One region of the Streptomyces sp. NPDC001678 genome, then DNA from elsewhere that is predicted to be linked to it. Evidence: riboswitches for the same ligand, from Rfam matches in the RefSeq annotation. Region 1 holds a riboswitch; the other holds the start of a gene.
The links. Region 1 has a riboswitch for glycine ahead of gcvT (glycine cleavage system aminomethyltransferase GcvT). Riboswitches for the same ligand answer to the same signal wherever they lie in the genome.

Region 1 (5,809 bases):
AGGCCAGCAGGAGGTCCATGACCCGGCTGACGACCGCGTCCACCCAGCCGCCGAAGTAGCCGGCGACGATGCCGAGGACCGTGCCGATCACGACCGCCACGACGGCCGAGAGGAAGGCCACGAGCAGCGAGACCCGGGCCCCGTAGACGACCCGGCTGAAGACGTCCCGGCCGTTGACGGGCTCGGCGCCGAAGAGGAAGTCGGAGTTGATGCCGCCCCAGGAGGCCTTGGGGGTGCTGGAGAGGGGGTCGATCAGCTCCTCGTGGTACTCGTTCGGGGGGTGCCCCAGCAGGCCCACGATGGCCGGGGCCAGGATCGCCACGAGGACGAGCAGCAGGACGACGGTCCCGCCCGCCAGGGCGAACTTGTCACGCTTGAGCCGTGTCCAGGCGATCCGCCAGGGCGAGCGCCCCTCGATGGTCCTCGGCGGTGCGCCGTCGGCGACGGGGGCGGCGCCGGCGTCGGCCGGTCCCGTGTCGTGCAGTGGTGCCGTCATCGTCTGGTGGACCCCTCTCGGCCGGCGGCGACCGGCCCAACGCCCGCCGCGCTCGGGGCGGCTGGTTCACATCACTGGTGCGGGACGCGCTCCGCGCGGCGGTGCGCGGGGATCGCGGTGGTACGCGAGGTGCAGTGGTGCGGAACGTGCGGAGGTGCGGGAGGTACTGGCAGTGCGGAACGTGCGGGACGTGCGGTGGTACCCGGAGAGCGCCGGTGCGGGAAGCACCGGAGGTGCGGGTGGTACGGGACGTGCGCACAGAGCGGTCGTACGGCGGAACAGGTCGTACGCAGGAACGAAGTCCTTGTTGGGCGGGAGTCTTCATCGCTCCCGCGATCACCCGCCAGCCCTCACCGTCAAAGGATGCGCAAACGTGATGTGCGAAGGGAGCTTCCGTTATACGGACGTCAAGGGGCCCTGAGCGGGCGTCATGGCGTCAGTAGGCCCCGGCCTGCCAGCCCTGCTGCGGCGGGGGGTAGCCGTAGCCCGCGGCGGGCGCGGACGGCGCGACGCCGGCCCCGTAGCCCTCGCGGGCGAAGAACGGCCGGCTGTTGGCCCGCATCCACATCGCGACGGGGTCGTACTCGTCCGCCATCGACACCGTCGACACCGGCAGCCCGTCGGGCACCGCGGCGATCGACTGCTGCATCATCAGGCGCACGGCCTCCACGGCGGCGGGCGAGGTGTCGTACAGATCGAGCCCGATGGCCAGGTACGGCGTGCCCAGGGCGGGCCGCACCCAGGCCCGGCGCAGCGCGCGGACCACGGGGGTGCGGTGGGCGTTCTGCCCGAGCAGGGCGTAGAACTGCGGGATGTCCAGCGCCGGTTCGCTCAGCTGGAGCGGGCCGGCGGGCAGCCGGTCCAGGCCGGCGACGATCCGGCGCAGGTCGAGCCAGGGGATGCCGACGCCGCCGCCGGGGGCGTGGGGGTTGAGCCACAGGCTCCAGCGGTCGGGGTAGAGGGAGGCGGCCACGGCCCGGCCGGTGACGACCTCGTGGGCGCGGTTCCAGCCGCTGGCGGCGAGCTCCTGGGCGGAGGTCACACAGGGGGCGTAGCCGAGGCCGTCGACCTCCATGTTCCCGTACTGGGCGTCGGGCGAGCCGGCCTGACCGTGCCACAGCAGCATCCACACCCGGCCCTCGGCGAGGGACCGCAGCAGCTGCTCGTAGGTGTCGTACCGGCCGGGCGCCACCTGGCGCAGCACCTGCTCCACGCCGCTCTCCGCGCCCGCGCTCACCTGGGTCCGCCTCTTCTCTTGGCCGTCTGCTGCTACCAGCTTACGAGCCCGCGGGGGCGGGCATGAGAGCTGTCACAGGTCACGGTCGTAGAACGGTCGTATCCGTGTCCGTATCCAGTCGCCCACGGGGTCGTCCTGGGCGACGTCCAGGAAGACGAGCTGTACGGGCCAGGGCACGGGCACCCGGCCCAGCGCGCGGCCCAGGGCGTCCAGGGCGGCGGAGCGGCTCCCCGGGTCGGGGAGCCCCAGCTCGACGCCGACGAACAGCGCGGGATCGGCGCCCTCGACGCTGGCCATGGCGCGGCGGGCGGTCCGGACGACGCCGGTGTCCGCGAACTCCAGCCCGGCGGCGGCCAGGAACGCGGTCGGCTCCTCCTGCCAGTCCGGCTCGTACAGCCGTACGCGGCCGCCGGTGGCGTCGCCGTCCAGGGCCGTGCGCCCGGCCCGGCACAGCCCGGCGACGGCGGGCGGCGGCAGGGGCACGGTGACGGTGCCCTCGGGGTTGACGACGATGCCGACCTGCGGGGGCAGGCCGCGGGCGAACTCGACGGCGGGGGCGACGACGAAGGACATCCCCGGACCGGCGACCGCCGTGAACTGCTCCTGGGAGCTGAAGACGGGGACGTAGGCGGCGCCGCCGAGCTCCAGGGTGGGGAGGTCGAGGTCGGGGCTGTCGGGTCCGCCGCCCTTGGGCAGCGGAACCCACACGTTGCTGCGGCCGAGCGCCTCGACGATGCGGGGGCCGGAGTCCGGCACGCCGACGGAGGCGGCGAGCACCGCTTCGAGCTCATTGGCCGGCCAGGTCATCGTCTCCCCTACCACCGTTCGTCGGACGCATCCCGCACCTTAACGGCTGCGCCTGGGCTTGCCCGGGGCGGGTTGGTTGTCCGGCACCGCCGGGCTCGTCCTCGCAGGCTGATCGCCGTCGTCACGGCCCGGCGGTGCCGAGCCGGCCTCAGCCGAAGGAGATGACCCGCAGCGCGTCCGCCGCCTCGCGGTCGAGGAGGACCGCCGAGGTCGTGCCCGCCGGGTGGTCGCCCGCCGTGAGGGCGGCGACGAGGCGGGACGTCGCGCGGCGGTGGCGGGCGAAGGAGCGGACGGAGACGCCACGGCCGCGGGCGCGCTGGCCGGCGAGCGCGGTGGGCGCGTCGACCGCCAGGACCACCAGGTGCAGCCCCCCGCCCCGCCGCCGCGCGTCGCGCGCGAGCCAGCGGCGCACCCAGCTCCACTGCCCGCAGTCGTGCACGACGACGCTGTCTCCCGAGCGCAGGGCCCGCCACAGCGCGGCGTAGTGCGCGACGCGGACGACGGGCCGCCAGAGGGCGTAGGGAAGCGTCAGCGGCAGGCGTTCGAAGCGCTCGCGCATGTCCTGGGAGTCCACGCGGTGGACGGCGGGGGGCACGACGCGCCGTATCAGCGTGGACTTGCCGCCGCCGGGCAGACCGGAGACGACGAGCAGGTCGCCCGCCGGATAGCGGAGCTCCGATATCGCCACGGCACCCCCGCGCAGATCGCGCACCCCGTGCGTCTCCTCCGCCCCCACTTCCGTACGCACGGTGATCGCCCCCTCTCGCAAAGAAAAGGTAATCCAATTTGAGGGGCGGCGGGCGGTCCGTCGCACGCCCGTACGTGCAATGATGTGCGCGCCAAGCTCGACTCACGCTCGACTCAACTGCAAGCAATCGCATACTGGCCGTTCGAATCCGCGCGGGAGAGTCCCGGGTGCCATGTGCCCCGGGCGCCGAAGGAGCAAGTTCCTCCCTTGAATCTCTCAGGCCCCGTACCGCGCGGGTGAGGCAGATCTGAAAAGCGGGCCGCGCCCACGCGGTCCCACCCAAGGTGCAAGCCGGGTGCCTTTGACGACAGGCGAGGGCTCTCGGTGAACCTCTCAGGTTCCGATGACAGATGGGGAGGCCGCCTATCCAGGCATTTCCTCCGCGATCCACCTGCCCGGGAGCCCGATCATGACCGATGCCCCCCGCCGTACCGCCCTGGACGCGCTGCACCGCGCGCTCGGCGCGACCATGACCGACTTCGCCGGCTGGGACATGCCCCTGCGCTACGGCAGCGAGCGCGACGAGCACATCGCCGTGCGCACCCGCGCGGGCCTCTTCGACCTGTCGCACATGGGTGAGATCACCCTCATGGGCGCCCAGGCCGGGCAGGCCCTGGACCACGCCCTGGTGGGCAACATCTCCGCGCTGGCCGTCGGCCGGGCCCGCTACACGATGATCTGCCGCGAGGACGGCGGCATCCTCGACGACCTGATCGTCTACCGGCTCGGCGAGGACGAGTACATGGTCGTCGCCAACGCCTCCAACGCCCAGGTGGTCCTCGACGCGATCACCGAGCGCGCGGCGGGCTTCGAGGCGACCGTCCGGGACGACCGCGAGAACTACGCGCTGATCGCGGTCCAGGGCCCCGCCTCCCCCGCCATCCTGAAGTCCGTCACCGACGCCGACCTGGACGGCCTGAAGTACTACGCGGGCCTGCCGGGCACCGTCGCGGGCGTCCCCGCGCTGATCGCCCGCACCGGCTACACCGGCGAGGACGGCTTCGAGCTGTTCGTCGCCCCCGCCGACGCCGAGAAGCTGTGGCAGGCCCTGACCGAGGCGGGCGCGGACGCCGGGCTGGTGCCGTGCGGCCTGTCCTGCCGCGACACGCTGCGCCTGGAGGCGGGCATGCCGCTCTACGGGCACGAGCTGACCACGGCCCTCACCCCGTTCGACGCCGGGCTGGGACGGGTCGTGAAGTTCGACAAGGCCGGCGACTTCGTGGGCCGCGAGGCGCTGGCGGCCGCCGCCGAGCGGGCCGAGACGGCTCCGCCGCGCAAGCTCGTCGGGCTGATCGCGGCGGGCCGCCGGGTGCCGCGCGCCGGATTCGCGGTGACGGTCGGCGGCGAGGTCGTGGGCGAGGTCACCTCCGGTGCCCCCTCCCCCACCCTCGGCAAGCCGATCGCGATCGCCTACGTCGACGCGGCGCACGCCACGCCGGGGACGGAAGGGGTATGTGTGGACATTCGCGGCAGTCACGAGCCGTACGAGGTCGTCGCACTCCCCTTCTACAAGCGGGAACGCTGACCCCTCACTGAATCCCCCTCATCTCATCTGTCAAGACCCCTTGCACAAGCACCCACGCGCGTACAGGAGAATCTAGCCATGAGCAACCCCCAGCAGCTGCGTTACTCCAAGGAGCACGAGTGGCTGTCGGCCGCCGTCGACGGTGTGGCGACGGTCGGGATCACCGAGTTCGCGGCCAACGCGCTCGGCGATGTCGTCTACGCACAGCTCCCGGCGGTCGGCGACACGGTCACCGCGGGCGAGACCTGTGGTGAGCTGGAGTCGACCAAGTCGGTCAGCGACCTCTACTCCCCCGTCACGGGTGAGGTCGTCGCGGCCAACCAGGACGTCGTGGACGACCCGGCGCTGGTGAACTCCGCCCCCTTCGAGGGCGGCTGGCTGTTCAAGGTGAAGATCACGGACGAGCCGGCGGACCTGCTGACCGCCGACGAGTACACCGACTTCGCCGGCTGACCCCGCCCGCTCCCTCCCGCGCAGGAAGAACTCATGTCGCTTCTCAACAGCTCCCTCCATGAGCTCGACCCCGACGTCGCCGCCGCTGTCGACGCCGAACTCCACCGCCAGCAGTCCACCCTCGAGATGATCGCCTCGGAGAACTTCGCTCCGGTCGCGGTCATGGAGGCCCAGGGCTCGGTCCTGACCAACAAGTACGCCGAGGGCTACCCGGGCCGCCGCTACTACGGCGGCTGCGAGCACGTCGACGTCGTCGAGCAGATCGCCATCGACCGCATCAAGGCGCTCTTCGGTGCCGAGCACGCCAACGTGCAGCCGCACTCCGGCGCGCAGGCGAACGCCGCGGCGATGTTCGCCCTGCTCAACCCGGGCGACACCATCCTGGGCCTGAACCTCGCCCACGGTGGTCACCTGACCCACGGGATGAAGATCAACTTCTCCGGGAAGCTCTACAACGTGGTCGCCTACCACGTCGACGAGCAGACCAACCTGGTGGACATGGAGGAGGTCGAGCGCCTCGCCAAGGAGCACCGCCCGAAGCTG
Region 2 (5,809 bases), on a different contig from region 1:
GGGCCGGAAGGGCCCGTGGCGGCCCGTATCGGCCGTACGGAGCTGCTGGCCGACGCCGGGGTCAGCGAGGAGGAGCTGGCCGAGTGGGAGTCCTACGGGCTCCTCACCGCCCACCCGGACGGCGGATTCGACGCCGATTCCGTGACGATCGCGAGGCTCGTCGCCGAGCTGGGCCGTTTCGGTCTGGAGCCGCGGCATCTACGGGCCGTGAAGGCCGCCGCCGAGCGGGAGGCGGGCCTGGTCGAGCAGGTGGTGGCCCCCCTGCGCCGGCACCGCAATCCGCAGACCAGGGCCCATGCGGAGGCCACGGCCAGGGAGCTGGCGGCCCTGTCCGTACGGCTCCACGCGGCCCTGGTGAGGGCCGCTCTCCGGCCACGTGGCCAGTCACGGTGAGTGCCCGACTACCCAAACCCGCCGGGCACGGCCTAGGGTTGCTGTGTGAACGAGCTCGATGTCGTGGGTGTCCGGGTGGAAATGCCCTCCAACCAGCCGATCGTGCTCCTGCGTGAAGTGGGAGGCGATCGCTACCTCCCGATTTGGATCGGACCGGGAGAGGCGACCGCGATCGCCTTCGCCCAGCAGGGCATGGCGCCTGCCCGTCCGCTGACCCACGACCTGTTCAAGGACGTGCTGGAGGCGGTCGGACAGCAGCTCGCGGAGGTTCGCATCACGGATCTGCGCGAAGGCGTCTTCTACGCGGAGCTCGTCTTCGCCAGCGGGGTGGAGGTCAGCGCGCGGCCGTCCGACGCCATAGCGCTGGCGCTGCGCACCGGCACGCCGATCTACGGCAGCGACGGGGTGCTGGACGACGCGGGGATCGCCATCCCGGACGAGCAGGAGGACGAGGTGGAGAAGTTCCGCGAGTTCCTCGACCAGATCTCGCCCGAGGACTTCGGCAGCAGCAACCAGTAGGGCGTGCGCGAAGCCGGCGGAGAGCCGGTGGAATCCGCCTCAGTGCCGCATTCGAGTAGCTTTTCCCGCTACCTGGACACGTAAAACCACTCTCAGGGTGATTATCACTCGGCGTGCCGAGTGTGGCGATCGTTGACGCACCCCGAGCGACTGCCTACCGTCGAGAAGGCAGGTCAAGGACGGAGGTCGGCGTGAGAAGCACGGGCGACGGTACGGCGGTCGGCGGTCCGTATCCGCTGCATGGGGGAACGGTCGAACCAGTGCCCCGCTATTCCGCAACGGCGGCGGTGACCACCCCACGGGGCAGCGAGTCCGGGGGCGCGGCGCCCTCCCGGAGCTCCGACGGCATCGGGTACCGGGGGCCCACGGCGTGCGCGGCCGCGGGCATCACCTACCGGCAGCTCGACTACTGGGCGCGCACCGGACTCGTGGAGCCCAGCGTGCGGCCCGCGTACGGGTCGGGGAGCCAGCGGCTCTACAGCTTCCGGGACGTCGTCGTCCTGAAGATCGTCAAACGGCTCCTGGACACCGGGGTCTCGCTCCAGAACATCCGCACCGCCGTGCAGCACCTGCGCTCGCGCGGCATGGAGGACCTGGCGCAGATGACGCTGATGAGCGACGGCGCCACGGTCTACGAGTGCACCTCGCCGGACGAGGTCGTCGATCTCCTCCAGGGCGGCCAGGGCGTCTTCGGGATCGCCGTGGGCGTCGTGTGGCGCGATGTGGAGAGCGCCCTCGCCCAGCTCCACGGGGAGCGGGTGGACACTGGCGAGACGCTCGTCGGCCACAACCCGGCCGACGAGCTCGCCCGCCGCCGCAACCGGGCGGGATGAGCCCCTCCGGGGGCCCGTACGACAGCGTGACAGGGCGCCCCGCGCAGGCCGTGACAGCGGCCGGCGCGGGGCGCCTCGTCGTACATCGGTGCGATTGTCAGTGGTATGCGGCAGCATCTGTCCTGTGAGGGGTGCGCCGACGATTCTCCATCTGGACATGGACGCGTTCTACGCTTCGGTGGAGCAGGCGTCCAAGCCCAGCCTGCGCGGAAAGCCCGTGGTGGTGGGCGGTCTGGGCCCCCGTGGCGTGGTGGCCACGGCGTCGTACGAGGCACGGGTCTTCGGTGTCCACTCCGCCATGGCGACGGCCCAGGCCCGCAGGCTCTGCCCCAACGCCGCCTATCTCACCCCTCGGTTCGAGCTGTACCAGCGGATCAGCCAGGTGGTGATGGGGCTGCTGGGCGAGCTGTCGCCGCTGGTGGAGCCGCTCAGCCTCGACGAGGCGTTCGTCGACCTGGAGGCGGGCGGGGTGGCGCCCACCGAGGAGGCCGCCCGCGCGGTGGGGGAGCGGCTGCGGCGGGACATCGAGGCGGTCACGGGGCTCACGGCCTCGGTGGGGCTGGCCGGCTCCAAGATGTTCGCGAAGATCGCCTCGGAGGAGGCCAAGCCGAACGGGCTCATGCTCATCGAGCCCGGTACGGAGCTGGAAGTCCTCGGCCCCATGTCGGTGCGGACCATCCCCGGCGTCGGCCCCGCCACCGCTGAAACGTTGCGGCGCGCCGGTATCACCACCGTGACGGAGACGGCCGGAGCCGGCGAGGACGAACTGGTGCGTCTCCTCGGCAAGGCCCACGGCGCCGGCCTGTACGCCCTGGCCACCGGCCACGACGACCGCCCCGTGGTCGCCGAGCGGGACGCCAAGTCCGTGTCCGTGGAGGACACCTTCGCCGAGGACCTCACCGACCGGACCCGGGTGCAGCTGGAGCTCGCCCGCCTCGCCGACCGCTGTGTGGCCCGGCTGCGCGGCGCCGGGCGCTCGGGGAGGACGGTCGTCATCAAGGTGCGGCGGTACGACTTCTCGACCCTGACCCGCTCGGAGACCCTGCGCGGCCCGACCGACGACCCCGCCGTGGTGCGCGAGGCGGCCGCCCGGCTGCTGGAGCACGTGGACACCACGGCCGGGGTGCGGCTGCTGGGCGTGGGCGTCTCGGGGCTCGCCGACTACACCCAGGAGGACCTCTTCGCCCAGGCCGCCGCGGGCGCCGCCGAGGCCGCGGCGGCCGCCGGGACGGCCACGACGGCCGGACCGGCACCCCACGAGCCCGAGACGCCCCAGGAGCCCCGGAAGGACCCCGAGGGGCCGCCACGGTGGCTTCCCGGACTGGACGTCCGGCACGACGAGCACGGGGCCGGCTGGGTGCAGGGCAGCGGCGTCGGGCGCGTCACCGTCCGCTTCGAGGAGCCCTGGTCGGCACCCGGGCGGGTACGGACCTTCCGCGTCGACGACCCGGCGCTCCACCGTGCCGAACCGCTGCCGCTGGTGCGCACCGACGACGATCAGCCGCTCGCGCCGCCCACGCCTTCCGGGCCCCCGGACGGCGCCTCCCCGGCGGCCGTGCCGTCGGGCGCCGGAGGCTCCGGCGGCGGCTCCGGCGAGGGCAGCTCCAGCCCGTAGTGCCGGTAGAGCCGCAGCTCCTGCGCGGGGGAGAGGTGCCGGCCCACCCCGAAACCCGGGGCCTGCCTGATCAGCGCCCGCTCGTAGGGGATGCGCAGCCCGTCCTCCTCGACCCGGCTCGGCTCCAGCGGTACGAAGGCGTCCCGGCCGAAGAGGCCGGTGCGCACGGCCGCCCACTCCGGCTCCCCGGTGGCGTCGTCCAGATACACCTCGTCCACGGTGCCGATCTTCACGCCGTCCCGGTCGAAGGCCTTGCGCCCGATGAGGCTCCGGGGATCGATGTCGGTCTGCACGGCTCCTCCGCTGCTCCCCGCCCATGACGGTCCTCGTCACCACGAAAAACCACGGACGTGAAACCGGCCACTCGGGAGATCCACCCGGAAACCCCCGCTGGTAGGCTGGCCAGTGGCCGCAGACCCCGTGCGGGAGAGCTCTTCCCGAAGCCCACCAGGCGTTCGGAGAAGGCGCCGAAGGAGCAAATCCTCCCCGGAATCTCTCAGGCACCCGTACCGCATGGACGAGGTCACTCTGGAAAGCAGGGCGGGCCCAGGTCAGGCAGCAGCCGCCGAAGCCCCTCCTCACCGACGGTGAAAGCCGGATCGTGCGCCGCGGCCCGGTGAAGCTCTCAGGTTGAGATGACAGAGGGGGAGGCCGTCCGGGTACCCGCGCCGTGGTACCCCTCGCAGGTCGCAATGACCAGGAGGCCTCCGCAGATGACCGTCCACCGCATCGCCCTCACCGACCTGGAGCGCGGCACGCCCTTCGAGGCGCGCCACATAGGTCCCGACGCCGCCGCCCAGGCCAAGATGCTCGCCCAGGTCGGTTTCGGCTCGCTCGACGAGCTCACCGCCGCCGCCGTGCCGGACGCGATCAAGAGCGTCGGGGCGCTCGGCCTGCCGGAGGCCCGCACCGAGGCCGAGGTCCTCGCCGAGCTCCGTTCCCTGGCCGACCGCAACACCGTGCTGGCCTCCATGATCGGCCTGGGCTACCACGGCACGTTCACACCGCCGGTGATCCTCCGCAACGTCATGGAGAACCCCGCCTGGTACACGGCCTACACGCCCTACCAGCCGGAGATCTCCCAGGGCCGTCTGGAGGCCCTGCTCAACTTCCAGACGGTCGTCGCCGATCTGACCGGGCTGCCCACCTCCGGCGCCTCCCTCCTCGACGAGGGCACCGCCGCCGCCGAGGCCATGGCCCTCTCCCGCCGCGTCGGCAAGGTCAAGGACGGCGTCTTCCTCATCGACGCCGACACCCTGCCGCAGACAGTCGCCGTCATCGAGACGCGCGCCGAGCCCACCGGCGTCGAGGTCGTCGTCGCCGACCTGTCCGCGGGCATCCCCGAGGAGATCGCGGAGCGCGGTGTCTTCGGCGTCCTGCTCCAGTACCCCGGAGCCTCCGGCGCCGTCCGCGACCTCCGCCCGCTGATCGAGCGGGCCCACGAGCTCGGCGCGATCGTCACCGTCGCCGCCGACCTCCTCGCCCTCACCCTCCTCGCCCCGCCCGGCGAGCTCGGCGCGGACATCGCGGTGGGCACCACCCAGCGCTTCGGCGTCCCCATGGGCTTCGGCGGCCCGCACGCCGGATTCATGGCCGTCCGCGACAAGTTCGCCCGCAGCCTGCCCGGCCGCCTCGTCGGCGTCTCCGTCGACGCCGACGGCGACAAGGCCTACCGCCTGGCCCTCCAGACCCGCGAGCAGCACATCCGCCGCGAGAAGGCCACCAGCAACATCTGCACCGCCCAGGTGCTCCTCGCCGTCATGGCCGGCATGTACGCCGTCTACCACGGCCCCGAGGGCCTCGCCGCGATCGCCCGCCGCACCCACTGCTACGCCGCGATCCTCGCCGAAGGCCTGCGCGCCGGAGGCGCCGAGGTCGTCCACGACGCCTACTTCGACACCGTCACCGTACGGGTGCCCGGCCGGGCCGCCGAGGTCGTCGAGGCCGCCCGCGAGCGCGGCGTCAACCTCCGCCAGACCGACGCCGACCACGTCGGCGTCTCCTGCGACGAGACCACCACCCGCGCCCACCTGGCCGCCGTCTGGGCCGCGTTCGGTGTGGAGGGCGACGTCGAGGCGCTCGACCCGACGACCTTCGACGCGCTCCCCGAGGGCCTGCTGCGCGGCGACGAGTACCTCACCCACCCGGTCTTCCACCAGCACCGCTCCGAGACCGCGATGCTGCGCTACCTGCGCCGCCTCGCCGACCGCGACTACGCCCTGGACCGGGGCATGATCCCGCTCGGCTCGTGCACCATGAAGCTCAACGCCACCACCGAGATGGAGCCGGTCACCTGGCCGGAGTTCGGCCAGCTCCACCCCTTCGCGCCCATCGAGCAGGCCGAGGGCTACACCACCCTCATCACCGAGCTCGAGGAGCGGCTCGCCGAGGTCACCGGCTACGACAAGGTCTCCCTCCAGCCCAACGCCGGCTCCCAGGGCGAGCTCGC

Region 2: another riboswitch for glycine. It lies ahead of gcvP (aminomethyl-transferring glycine dehydrogenase); the one in region 1 lies ahead of gcvT (glycine cleavage system aminomethyltransferase GcvT).

Annotation. Positions count from the first base shown of each region.
Region 1 covers NZ_JBIAUP010000004.1:243,450-249,258, forward strand. The annotation lists gene ACFYZR_RS10485 (ABC transporter permease) at 1-496, opposite strand, end outside; gene ACFYZR_RS10490 (enhanced serine sensitivity protein SseB C-terminal domain-containing protein) at 933-1,733, opposite strand; gene ACFYZR_RS10495 (enhanced serine sensitivity protein SseB) at 1,806-2,540, opposite strand; gene ACFYZR_RS10500 (AAA family ATPase) at 2,689-3,294, opposite strand; glycine riboswitch at 3,432-3,529, shown strand; gene gcvT (glycine cleavage system aminomethyltransferase GcvT) at 3,698-4,813, shown strand; gene gcvH (glycine cleavage system protein GcvH) at 4,892-5,266, shown strand; gene glyA (serine hydroxymethyltransferase) at 5,300-5,809, shown strand, end outside.
Region 2 covers NZ_JBIAUP010000019.1:117,795-123,603, reverse strand. The annotation lists gene ACFYZR_RS29635 (MerR family transcriptional regulator) at 1-393, shown strand, start outside; gene ACFYZR_RS29630 (bifunctional nuclease family protein) at 439-912, shown strand; gene ACFYZR_RS29625 (MerR family transcriptional regulator) at 1,104-1,745, shown strand; gene ACFYZR_RS29620 (DNA polymerase IV) at 1,870-3,360, shown strand; gene ACFYZR_RS29615 (PRC-barrel domain-containing protein) at 3,243-3,653, opposite strand; glycine riboswitch at 3,774-3,882, shown strand; gene gcvP (aminomethyl-transferring glycine dehydrogenase) at 4,074-5,809, shown strand, end outside.